One region of the Pedobacter humicola genome, then DNA from elsewhere that is predicted to be linked to it. Evidence: riboswitches for the same ligand, from Rfam matches in the RefSeq annotation. Region 1 holds a riboswitch; the other holds the start of a gene.
The links. A riboswitch is a leader RNA that binds a small molecule or an ion and turns the genes downstream of it on or off. The one in region 1 is predicted to bind S-adenosylmethionine.

Region 1 (5,733 bases):
ACCGTGGTACACAAATGGTTGCCGATGAACTGAATATCGGTTACGATAAAGCCGCCGAATTGCTAACCCGCTACGGAAGCGTACGGAAGGCCGTAGAAGCAGGACACTGAGAAATGATAGAATGAGAGAAACAGGGAATGTAGAATAACCTTAACATTCAGCCACTCACAATTCAGTTATTCAATAATTAAAAACTATGCACGAGATTGAGCCGTATTACCAGTGGAGAGATGATTATATCTCGGCAGAAGATGAGCGTTCGCCATTTTACAATACCGAATATTCGGAACTTTATTTTGATAAGCAGATATATAACTTTTTATTGCATCCGCAATGGGATGAATTTGGTTCGAATACCCTTTACATGAAGGTGTTGTACGCCGATTACGACCGCAGTTATGCCATTATCGAATTTATAGGCGAATGGAACGATGCCATTAACAACGACATTATGTTAATGAAGCGTGATATTTTAGAGCTGATGATGGATGAAGGCATCAATAAATTTATCCTGATTGGTGAAAATGTATTAAATTTCCATGCTTCTGACGACAGTTATTATGAAGAGTGGTTTCAGGAAGTAGAAGATGGCTGGATTGTTGGTGTAAACTTTCAGGAACATGTAATTGCCGAATTCAGGGATAATAACATCGACTATTACATTAACTTTGGCGGTGCTTTTGACAACCTGCCATGGCGCACATTAAAACCCCTGCAGTTCTATAAAAAAGTTGAAGAACTGCTGACAAAAAGATTAAACTAAATAGTTATTTTTATATAGTTAAATACACAAAATTTAAAATGGAACAACAAAATTATCAATATCAGGACAACAGTGTTTTTGTACAGGAAAAATCTGTTTCTAAAAAATTCTTTGCAAACGTTTTCTTATGGATGTTTGTTGCATTGAGTTTATCTACAGTAGCTGCATATCTTTTCGGAACCAACGCGGAGTTAATGCAATATCTTTTAAATATTAATCCTACAACAGGCAAAGTAAGTATGTCAGTTTTTGGCTATGTGGCCATGTTTGCACCGCTTGGTCTGGTGATGTTAATGGGCTTTGGATTAAGCAGGTTATCGTTACCTGCATTAATTGGGGTTTTTGTACTTTACTCGGTATTGACTGGTGTAAGCTTAAGTTTTATATTATTAACCTATACTTCAGGATCGGTAGTAAGCTGTTTTGCAGGTGCTGCAGGCATATTCGGTATAATGGCATTTATGGGTTATACCACCAATATCGATCTCAGCAAGTTTGGGCCAATTTTAATGGTTGGGGTAATTGGTTTAGTGATTGCCATGGTTATTAATATGTTTATTCAAAGCGAACAGTTCAGTTTGTTTATGGCTTTTATTGGTATTGCAATATTTACAGCGTTAACTGCTTATGATGTGCAAAAAATTAAACGAATCGGTGAAGGTATTGAAGCGAGTGGAGAGCAGGTTCTTCAGATCGAATCAAAGAAAATGGCTATTGTTGCCGCTTTATCTTTATACCTGGATTTCTTAAATATCTTCCTTTTCTTATTGCGTATTTTCGGAAGCAGGAAGTAGTCAGGGACAGAACAATATTCTTAAGGCTGCGCAGTTTTGCGTGGCCTTTGTAATTTTATTTGGGCGCAAAGCGATAAATTTTGGAATTGATGTAGCTTTGTTGCATTTTTGTGTGCTTATTAAGAAAGACGGAGGGATTAGACCCAACGAAGTCTTAGCAACCTGTAACCGTACAAGGTGCTAAATTCTATCCCGGATACATTCGGGACCAGATAAGTTTAGGATTACGATTCACGTACCAACTTTTTAGATAAGCCTTTTTTTGAGATTTGAGAGGATAGACATGAGATTTAAGACATAAGTTATGCTTAATCATTCTCATATCGCCTATCTCAATTCTCATATCTAACGACAAGAATGAGCATAAGAGAAGAATTAGAAAAACGTATTTTGGTGATTGATGGTGCAATGGGTACCATGATTCAGCGATATACTTTAAGCGAAGACGATTTTAGGGGAGAGCGATTTAAAAACCATCCCTGTGATGTAAAAGGCAATAACGATTTGCTCAATATCACACGTCCGGATATTATTAAAACTATACACCTGGAGTACCTGGCGTCTGGTGCCGATATTATCGAAACCAATACTTTCAGTACCCAGCGCATTTCGATGGCCGATTACCAGATGGAAGACCTTTCATATGAAATGAGCTTCGAAGGGGCACGTGTGGCAAAAGAGGCGGTTAACGAGTTTATGGCTGCAAACCCTGATCGCAAGTGTTTTGTTGCTGGTGCTATCGGTCCAACCAACCGTACCCTTTCCATGTCGCCAAATGTAAACGACCCTGGTTTCAGGGCGGTGTATTTCGATGAGCTCGAAGCCGCTTACTATGAGCAGGTACGTGGTTTGGTAGATGGTGGTTCGGATGTGTTATTGATCGAAACCATTTTCGATACCTTAAATGCAAAAGTGGCTATTGTGGCCATTAAAAAATATGAAGAGGTAATTGGCCGTAAACTGGAGATCATGATTTCCGGTACGATTACCGATGCTTCTGGTAGAACGCTTTCTGGTCAAACGGCCGAAGCTTTTTTGAATTCTGTGATGCATGCAAAACCGCTAAGTATCGGTTTTAACTGTGCCTTGGGAGCAAAAGAAATGCGTCCGCACATCGAAGAGCTGGCGGCAAAAGCAGGATGTTATGTATCAGCTTATCCAAATGCAGGTTTACCAAATGAGTTCGGTGCTTATGATGAACAGCCGCACGAAACAGCACATTTGGTTGATGATTTTATTGCATCAGGCTTTGTGAATATTGTGGGTGGATGTTGTGGTACTACGCCTGAGCACATTGGTTGTATAGCTAAAAATGCCCGAAAAGCGGAACCGCGCAAAATACCGGTTCTTGAACCTTTTATGCGTTTAAGCGGATTAGAGCCTGTTACCATTACCCCGGAGAGTATTTTTGTAAACATTGGCGAAAGAACCAATATTACAGGATCTCCAAAATTCTCCAAACTGATTTTAGGCGGCGATTACGAAGCTGCACTGGCCGTTGCCTTACAACAGGTTGAAGGCGGTGCACAGGTAATCGATGTGAACATGGATGAAGGGATGTTGGATTCGGAAGCCGCGATGACCAAGTTTTTGAACCTCATTGCCTCTGAACCTGATATTGCGAAGCTGCCTATCATGGTCGATTCATCCAAATGGTCGGTTATTGAAAATGGCTTAAAATGTTTGCAGGGAAAAGGAATCGTAAACTCCATCTCTTTAAAAGAAGGAGAAGATAAATTCCGCGAGAGTGCCCGTAAAATTATGCAATATGGCGCGGCCGTAGTGGTGATGGCTTTTGATGAGCAGGGGCAGGCCGATAATTATGAACGTAGAAAGGAAATCTGTAAAAGAAGTTATGATATACTGGTTCACGAAATCGGTTTCCCACCTGAGGACATCATTTTCGATCCAAATATCTTAACCGTTGCAACCGGATTGGAAGAGCACAACAATTATGCTGTCGATTTTATAAATGCCACCCGTTGGATCAAAGAAAACCTGCCTCATGCTAAAGTGAGCGGAGGGGTTTCTAACATTTCTTTCTCTTTCAGGGGGAATAATACCGTTCGTGAGGCAATGCACTCCGCGTTTCTTTACCATGCTATTCAGGCGGGTTTAGATATGGGGATCGTAAATGCAGGGATGTTGGAAGTGTATCAGGAAATTCCACCCGAATTGTTAGAAAGGGTAGAAGATGTATTGTTAAACCGCAGGGATGATGCAACCGAGCGCCTGGTCGAATATGCCGATACCGTAAAATCGAAAGGTAAGGAGATTGTTAAGGATGAAGAATGGCGGAAAGGTACTGTTGAAGAGCGGTTATCGCATTCGCTGGTAAAGGGAATTGTAGAATATCTGGATGATGATGTGGAAGAAGCCCGGCAAAAATATGCCCGCCCGATCCAGGTAATTGAAGGTCCACTGATGGACGGAATGAACATTGTTGGGGATCTGTTTGGTGCCGGGAAAATGTTCTTGCCCCAGGTGGTAAAATCGGCAAGGGTAATGAAAAAAGCTGTAGCCTATTTATTGCCGTTTATTGAGCAGGAGAAACTGGACAACCCTGACCAGGATCAGAATTCATCTGCCGGAAGGGTATTAATGGCCACCGTTAAAGGTGATGTGCATGATATTGGGAAAAATATAGTGGGTGTGGTATTGGCCTGTAATAACTTCGAAATTGTAGATATGGGCGTGATGGTTCCGGCACAGGAGATCATCAAAAAAGCCAAAGAAATAAATGCCGATATTATTGGTTTAAGCGGGTTGATTACGCCTTCATTGGATGAAATGGTCCACTTTGCCAAAGAAATGGAACGCGAAGGCTTTACGATTCCATTAATTATCGGTGGAGCAACCACCTCAAGGATCCATGCTGCAGTAAAAGTAGCACCAAATTATTCTGGCCCTGCCATCCACGTGTTGGATGCATCGCGAAGTGTGACCGTTTGCAGTACCTTGATGAACCCTGAAACAAAAGACGATTATGTGGCAGGCATCAGGGCTGAATATGATAAGGCTCGCGAAGCGCATTTAAATAAGCGATCAGATAAACGTTTTAAAACGCTTGAAGAGGCACGTGAAAATAAGTTTAAAATTGATTTTCAACCCGATCTGCCTGTTCCCGAATTTACTGGTACAAAGGTTTTCGATAATTATCCTTTAGAAGAACTGGTGCCTTATATCGACTGGACGCCATTTTTCCATACCTGGGAACTTCGCGGTAGCTATCCGAAGATTTTCGATGATAAGAATGTAGGTGATGAAGCGAAGAAACTTTTTGATGATGCACAGACCTTATTAAAACGTATCCTGGATGAAAAACTGTTAACAGCGAGAGCTGTAATCGGTTTCTGGCCAGCAAATGCGGTAGGAGACGATATTGTTTTGGATGTAAAAGGTAAAATGGAAAATGGAACTGATCCATCATCCATCTTACATCAACCATCTTCCGTTGTTATACACACCCTCCGCCAACAGGCAGAAAAAGTAGATGGACAGCCTTATTACGCCTTATCTGATTTTATTGCGCCAAAAGAAAGCGGTATTCAGGATTATTTTGGTGGTTTTGCTGTAACTGCAGGTATTGGGATTGATGAACTGGTGCATGAGTTCGAGTCTAATTACGACGATTACAACAGTATTATGGCCAAAGCTTTGGCCGATCGTTTGGCTGAAGCTTTTGCAGAACGGTTACACGAACGCGTGCGTAAAGAATACTGGGGTTATGCGCAGGATGAAAACCTGAGCAATCAGGAACTGATTAAGGAAGAATATGCTGGGATCCGTCCGGCACCAGGTTATCCTGCCTGTCCGGAGCATACCGAAAAAGGTACTTTATTCCAATTGCTGGATGCCGAGAATAAAATCGGATTGCATTTAACCGAAAGTTATGCCATGTACCCAACGGCAGCGGTTAGTGGATTTTATTTCGCACACCCTGATTCGAAATATTTCGGTTTAGGAAAAATTACCAAAGACCAGATTGAAGATTACGCCATCAGAAAAAATATGCCGGTTGAAGAAGTGGAGCGGTGGTTAAGTCCGAATTTAGCTTATTAACCCCCGGTCCCTAAAGGGGAGGGAATTATATACAAATTAAAATTTAACGTCCCGATTAATCGGGATCAGGGTTATGAAGATTACAGACCATATAAAAAACGCAAAGGGTAAAAC
Region 2 (5,733 bases), on a different contig from region 1:
AAAGTTATTTATCTGTTTCTAAGCCTTTCATTTTGGAGCGCAGTGGCTGTGCAACTATTTGAGTGGTTCCCGCGCTTCGCTGTATCCCTCCGCTACGCTTCGGGGATGCCACTACGCCCTGGGCTAAATACTCCTTTTCTGCAAGCAATACGCTCTAAAGCCGCCAATGCTTAAATTTTATTTCTATTCTGCATTTAAAAGATTTCTCAGCAAAAGGAGCTCCTTTAAGGCATTGTGGTCGAAATGATGATACTATGGAGGGTTGTTGGCTCCAGTTATTTCTTCAGCAAGGTATCAATCTCCGTATTAAATTCTTTCACAAACTCATCATAAAACCTGCCTGTGGCGGGGCCGTTAAAACCAGTATGGATTTGTGCTACATTACCTTGTTTATCAATGATGATCGTAGTTGGGAAAGATAAAAAAGAATCCAGCGCTGGCAGCGATTCGGATACTACCTGTTTATCGGCTGTGCCTGCAAGAACCTGATCGTACTCGATGCCAAAACGCTCACGGAAACGCGTCATTACTTTTTTTGCATACTCAGGCTCGGTAGAACGTTCGTAATGTAAGGCAATAATTTCTACACCACGTTTTTTATTTGCTTTATACCAGGGTGCAATAAAAGTAGCTTCATCCACACAGTTCGGGCACCAGCTTCCGGTGATGGTTAAAACCACTACCTTGTTCTTGTATTTTTCATCTTTAAGCGAAATCTTCTTGCCGTTTACATCAGGGAAAGAGAAATCAAGCGTCTTATAACCTGTTTTAAGATAAGTCAGTTTATAAGGATCAGGAAGGGCTGCATCTTTGTTTTTGGTTCCGGTAAAAGCCTGACTTCCCCTTGCACCCAAAATTTCGCCAGTTAAAGTACCATCTGCCCGGAAAGTCCCTTTGTAATAGGCAGGAGAGGAGCCAATGAAACTCGATAACTGAAATTCATTTCCTTCCACTATACCTTCGAGATAACGCGAGTCGCCGGTTACGCGTAAAAAAGTACCCGTAAGTTTGTTCCCGGTCTGCTTAAATAAACCCACTGTTTTTTCGTCCTTACCACTTGGCGACTTAAAAACCACATCGTAACTGCCAGAGTAATCTGCGGTTGCAGGTTTGTCTGTAGTTTTAAACCGGTAGTTTTTGCGCTCAGCAACAATAACCAATGGTTTGCCACCTTTATCTTGTTTTCGCAAAGTACCGCTTAATTGGTCACCTTCAATCGCAAAAGCCAGTTCATTATCAAACTGATCGAGTTTTACAAAGAGTGAATCGGCGGTTTGTTTAACCAGACCACCTTCAAAACTTTCTTCCGCATTGCGGAAATATAATTTCTGTTGACCGCTTTTTTCATTGATTTCGAAGTTGAAAGGGATCTCTAGCCCTTCCTTCACTTTTGCTACGCCACGCCAGTTACCCAGGGCAACAAAAGCTTTCGATTTTTTCTCCTTTGGCCTTGCCGCCTGATTATTGGCTAAACTAGCAGGTTCCTGAGCATAAGTAAAGGATGTTGATATGGCCAATAAGGCTGTAAGGATGGATTTTGATTTCATCGGGATTGTGTTAATCGACTAAATTAGTCGACAAATATAGGGATGAAATGATCAAAGAAAAAATATTTCAATAAAAATCTATAAAAACTATAGGATAAATGGAATTAGTTATACCTTTGCAGCAGTTATTTTAAAATACTTATCAAGAAAGGCGGAGGGAATGGCCCTGTGAAGCCTTAGCAACCATCTATTTATTTAGAAATGGTGCTAATTCCATCCCAGACGATTCTGGGGTAGTTAAGTCAGTTGTTTGCATTATCCCTATCAAAAATATATGGAGCACTTCTGATTTAAGGGGTGCTTTTTTTTTGCCCTGATGCAATCTTGACAGGTAAATAATGTTTTAAATAAAAATCATCAAATGAAAAAAACAGACGAGCTGAAATCCCTTTGCGTAAACCCTGATGCATACTTCCGAATGCGCAGGTCCTGTTAAAACTGCTCTAATTTAACAGGCTTTTCCAGGCTTAATTCCCTTTCATTCTTAACGAAGAAACACGGTTTTAGATCGTGCTGGAATGGTATGGCCTAAATTTTATCCTTTAACTAATTATTAATACATACACATGATCAAAATTTTTAAATCAATTGCGTTGATCCTGCTGCTCTTTATTACGCAGCAGCTATTCGCTCAAAATGCCACCATTACCGGAACGGTAAAGTCGGCAGATGGTGAGACACTGCCAGGTGTTTCCATCTTCATAAAAGAGACCAAACAAACTACCATAACGGATGGCAAGGGTGCTTTTAGCATTAGTGCACCAGAAAAGGGTACCCTGGTGTTTTCTTATATCGGTTTTAAAACCCAGGAAATACAGATCAGCAAAAACGGACCGGTTTCGGTGGTCCTGCAATCGAGCGACAATGCGCTTGATGAGGTGGTGGTTACGGCTTTGGGTATATCCAGACAGAAAAAATCTTTAGGTTATGCGGTTCAAGAATTAAAAGGACAGGATTTAGCTGAAGCAAAAGAATCGAACCTAGTTAATGCACTTGCAGGTAAAATTGCCGGTGTACGGGTAACCAATAGTCAGGGGAGTATGGGGTCATCCAGGGTGGTGATCAGGGGTGAAACCTCTATCGCCGGAAATAACCAGCCGCTATTTGTGGTGGATGGTATCCCGGTTGATAACTCTCAGTTAAACTCTGCCGGAGCAAGAGATTATGCCAATACTATTTCGGACATCAATCCTGAAGATATCGAATCCATCAGTGTATTGAAAGGACCCAATGCAGCTGCATTGTATGGTTCGAGGGCGGCAGCAGGGGTGATCCTGATTAAAACCAAAACGGGTAAATCAAAAAAAGGGTTGGGGATCGCTGTTAATTCCAATGCCGTATTGGAAACTTTGCTTACCCTCCCAGTTTATCAAAATGCTTTCGGCCAGGGATCTGAAGGTAGGTTCAGTTATGTAGATGGTGCTGGTAAGGGTTTAAACGACGGGGTAGATGAAAGCTGGGGGCCAAAACTGGATGGAAGATTGATCCCTCAGTTTTATTCGAAAGGGGTAGCAGTTCCCTTTGTGGCGCATCCTGATAACGTACGTGATTTCTTCCAAACCGGATATTCATTGAACAATGGGGTATCTGTTGCCGATGCCGGAGAAAAATACGATTACCGGATTTCTTACAATAACCTGAAACAGGTAGGTATAGTGCCGAACTCTGGTCAGGGCAAAAATTCGTTTGTATTCAATACCTCGTTAAAAATCACACCAAAATTAACCTTAACCGCGAATGCGAATTACAGTAAACTGAATTCAGATAATTTACCGGGTACAGGTGGTTCAAGATCAACCAGTACCATGTTGCAGTTTACCTGGTTCGGGCGTCAGGTAGATATCAACCAGTTGAAAAACTATTTGGACGAAAATGGAAAAACGTTTAACTGGAACAATAGTTACTATAGCAATCCATATTGGGTAGCTTACGAAAATACCGTATCGCAAAACCGCAACCGGATTATTGGAAGTTTAGCGCTGAACTATAAAATTATTGATGGTCTTGATTTCAATTTCAGATCAGGTACGGATTATTATAACGACAGACGTAAAGTGAGGATTGCCTATGGTACCAATGGAACACCATTTGGTTCCTATACCGAAAGTGCTTTTACAGTGAATGAGAACAATACCGATGCAACTTTAAATTTTAACAAACAGCTAAATGAGGATTTCAGTTTAGAATTGTTAGGCGGTGGTAACATCCGTACGCAATCGATAGAGCAGAACGATCAGAGTGCGCCTAAACTGGCCATCGCCGGACTATATACGCTTAAGAACTCCCGCGATCCGCTCATCTCTTCCAATAACCTATCACGTTTAAAATCGTATAGTGTGTATGCCTCCGGACAGATTGGGTTTAGAAACTACCTTTTTGCCAACATTACAGCACGTAACGATTGGTCTTCTACCTTACCGGCACAAAACAGATCTTATTTTTATCCCTCATTTAACGGAAGTTTTGTTGCAACAGAAGCATTTGATATTAAAAGCGAAGCGCTCACTTATTTAAAAATCCGTGGCGGCTGGTCGAAGGTTGGTAAAGATGCCGATCCTTATCGTTTGATTAATACTTACGCATTTGGTGCGCCATTTAATATCAATCCTGACCTACTTAAACTATATCCTGATATTGTTGGTGCAAATCCTCAGTTAAGTCCGGGTGCTATAGATTTAAATCCTAACCTCAAACCAGAGACTACTACATCTACAGAGCTGGGAGTAGAGGCCGTATTTTTTAATAAAAGGTTACGTTTCGATTTAAGTGCCTACAATACCAATAGTTACAATCAGATTTTGGCTGCCGATGTAAGTCAGAGTACTGGTTTCAGCTCTAAATTGCTCAATGCGGGTAAAATCAACAATAAGGGAATTGAAGCACAATTGGGCATAACACCAATTAAAAAAGCCTTTACCTGGGATATCGATTTCAATTTTGCAGCAAACCGGAGCAGGGTAATAGAACTGGATGCTGAAAAATTATTAACCAATTATGTTGTGGCCTCCAGCTCTGCTCAGGTAATCGCCACTGTTGGCCAGCCTTATGGATCACTTTTTGGAACGGCCTTTTTAAGGGATGGAAATGGAAACATTATAGTAAATGCCACGGGAGCACCATCCACAAACCCCAACAAGCAAGTTTTGGGAAAATATACCCCGGATTGGATTGGCGGCGTATACAATACTTTTACGTACAAAGGTTTAAGCTTAGGTGTTTTAGTTGATGCAAGCATTGGTGGGTCTATCTACAACGGTACGTATTCAACTGGTACCTATACTGGTGTGTTGGCTTCTACACTTCCGGGCAGAGCAGCAGAATATGGTGGTATTTCCTACTATTATCCAGGCAATGATAAAACTAAAGGAACAGTAAGGGTAAACGGAACTGCTCCTGCAGGTGTTACCGTTTATGATGACGGGATTATTTTTGATGGGGTAACAGCTGATGGCAAGCCTAATGATAAGATATTGCCTGCTCAACAGTACTACAAAACATTCAGAAATATCGACGAATCAAGCATATTCGATGCCTCTTATGTTAAACTTCGTGAGGTAAAATTAAGCTATAACCTGCCGGCCAAATGGATCCGTCCGCTAAGTTTACAAGGGGTTTCCGTATCGCTTGTTGGCCGTAACCTTTGGATTATCCACCGCAATACGGTAGATATTGATCCGGAGGTGGCCTTTAATACAGGTAACGGACAAGGTTTAGAAAGTTTATCTAACCCAAGTACCCGCAGTTATGGTATCAACCTGAATGTTAAATTTTAATTATCTTCATCATGAAAAATAAAAAATTCTATATACTGGCCATTTTGGCAATTGCATTTTCATCTTGTAATAAAGAGCTTGATGAGGTGAATATTAACCCAAATGCCCCTGAAATTCCACAGCCGGATTATCTATTAACCGGGGCAATTAAAAATACCTCCGATACATATTGGGGTACTACAAATAACCTGAACTCAAGTTTGCTTTTTGTGCAACATTGGGCCAAGGTTCAGTATACAGAAGAAGATCGGTTTATCTTCTCAAACAGTAGTTTTACAGCATTGTGGTCTACAGGATATGCACAGAGTGTCGCTGGCTTAAATAAAATAATAGAACTTGCCGATGCGCAATCTAATCCAAATTATAAAGGTGTAGCGCTTGTGTTAAGATCCTGGGTATTTTTATTGCTTGCC

Region 2: linked by a shared signal. The riboswitch ahead of AC04Q1_RS00825 (SusC/RagA family TonB-linked outer membrane protein) and the one ahead of metH (methionine synthase) in region 1 are both predicted to bind S-adenosylmethionine.

What each region holds. Positions count from the first base shown of each region.
Region 1 is NZ_JBWJIG010000011.1:3,321-9,053, reverse strand. Features, by position in the region: gene murQ (N-acetylmuramic acid 6-phosphate etherase) at 1-110, shown strand, start outside; gene AC04Q1_RS16905 (hypothetical protein) at 197-763, shown strand; gene AC04Q1_RS16900 (Bax inhibitor-1/YccA family protein) at 802-1,557, shown strand; SAM riboswitch class I at 1,671-1,776, shown strand; gene metH (methionine synthase) at 1,915-5,619, shown strand; gene metF (methylenetetrahydrofolate reductase [NAD(P)H]) at 5,693-5,733, shown strand, end outside.
Region 2 is NZ_JBWJIG010000001.1:184,295-190,027, forward strand. Features, by position in the region: gene AC04Q1_RS00820 (peroxiredoxin family protein) at 276-1,547, opposite strand; SAM riboswitch class I at 1,684-1,791, shown strand; gene AC04Q1_RS00825 (SusC/RagA family TonB-linked outer membrane protein) at 2,114-5,320, shown strand; gene AC04Q1_RS00830 (SusD/RagB family nutrient-binding outer membrane lipoprotein) at 5,332-5,733, shown strand, end outside.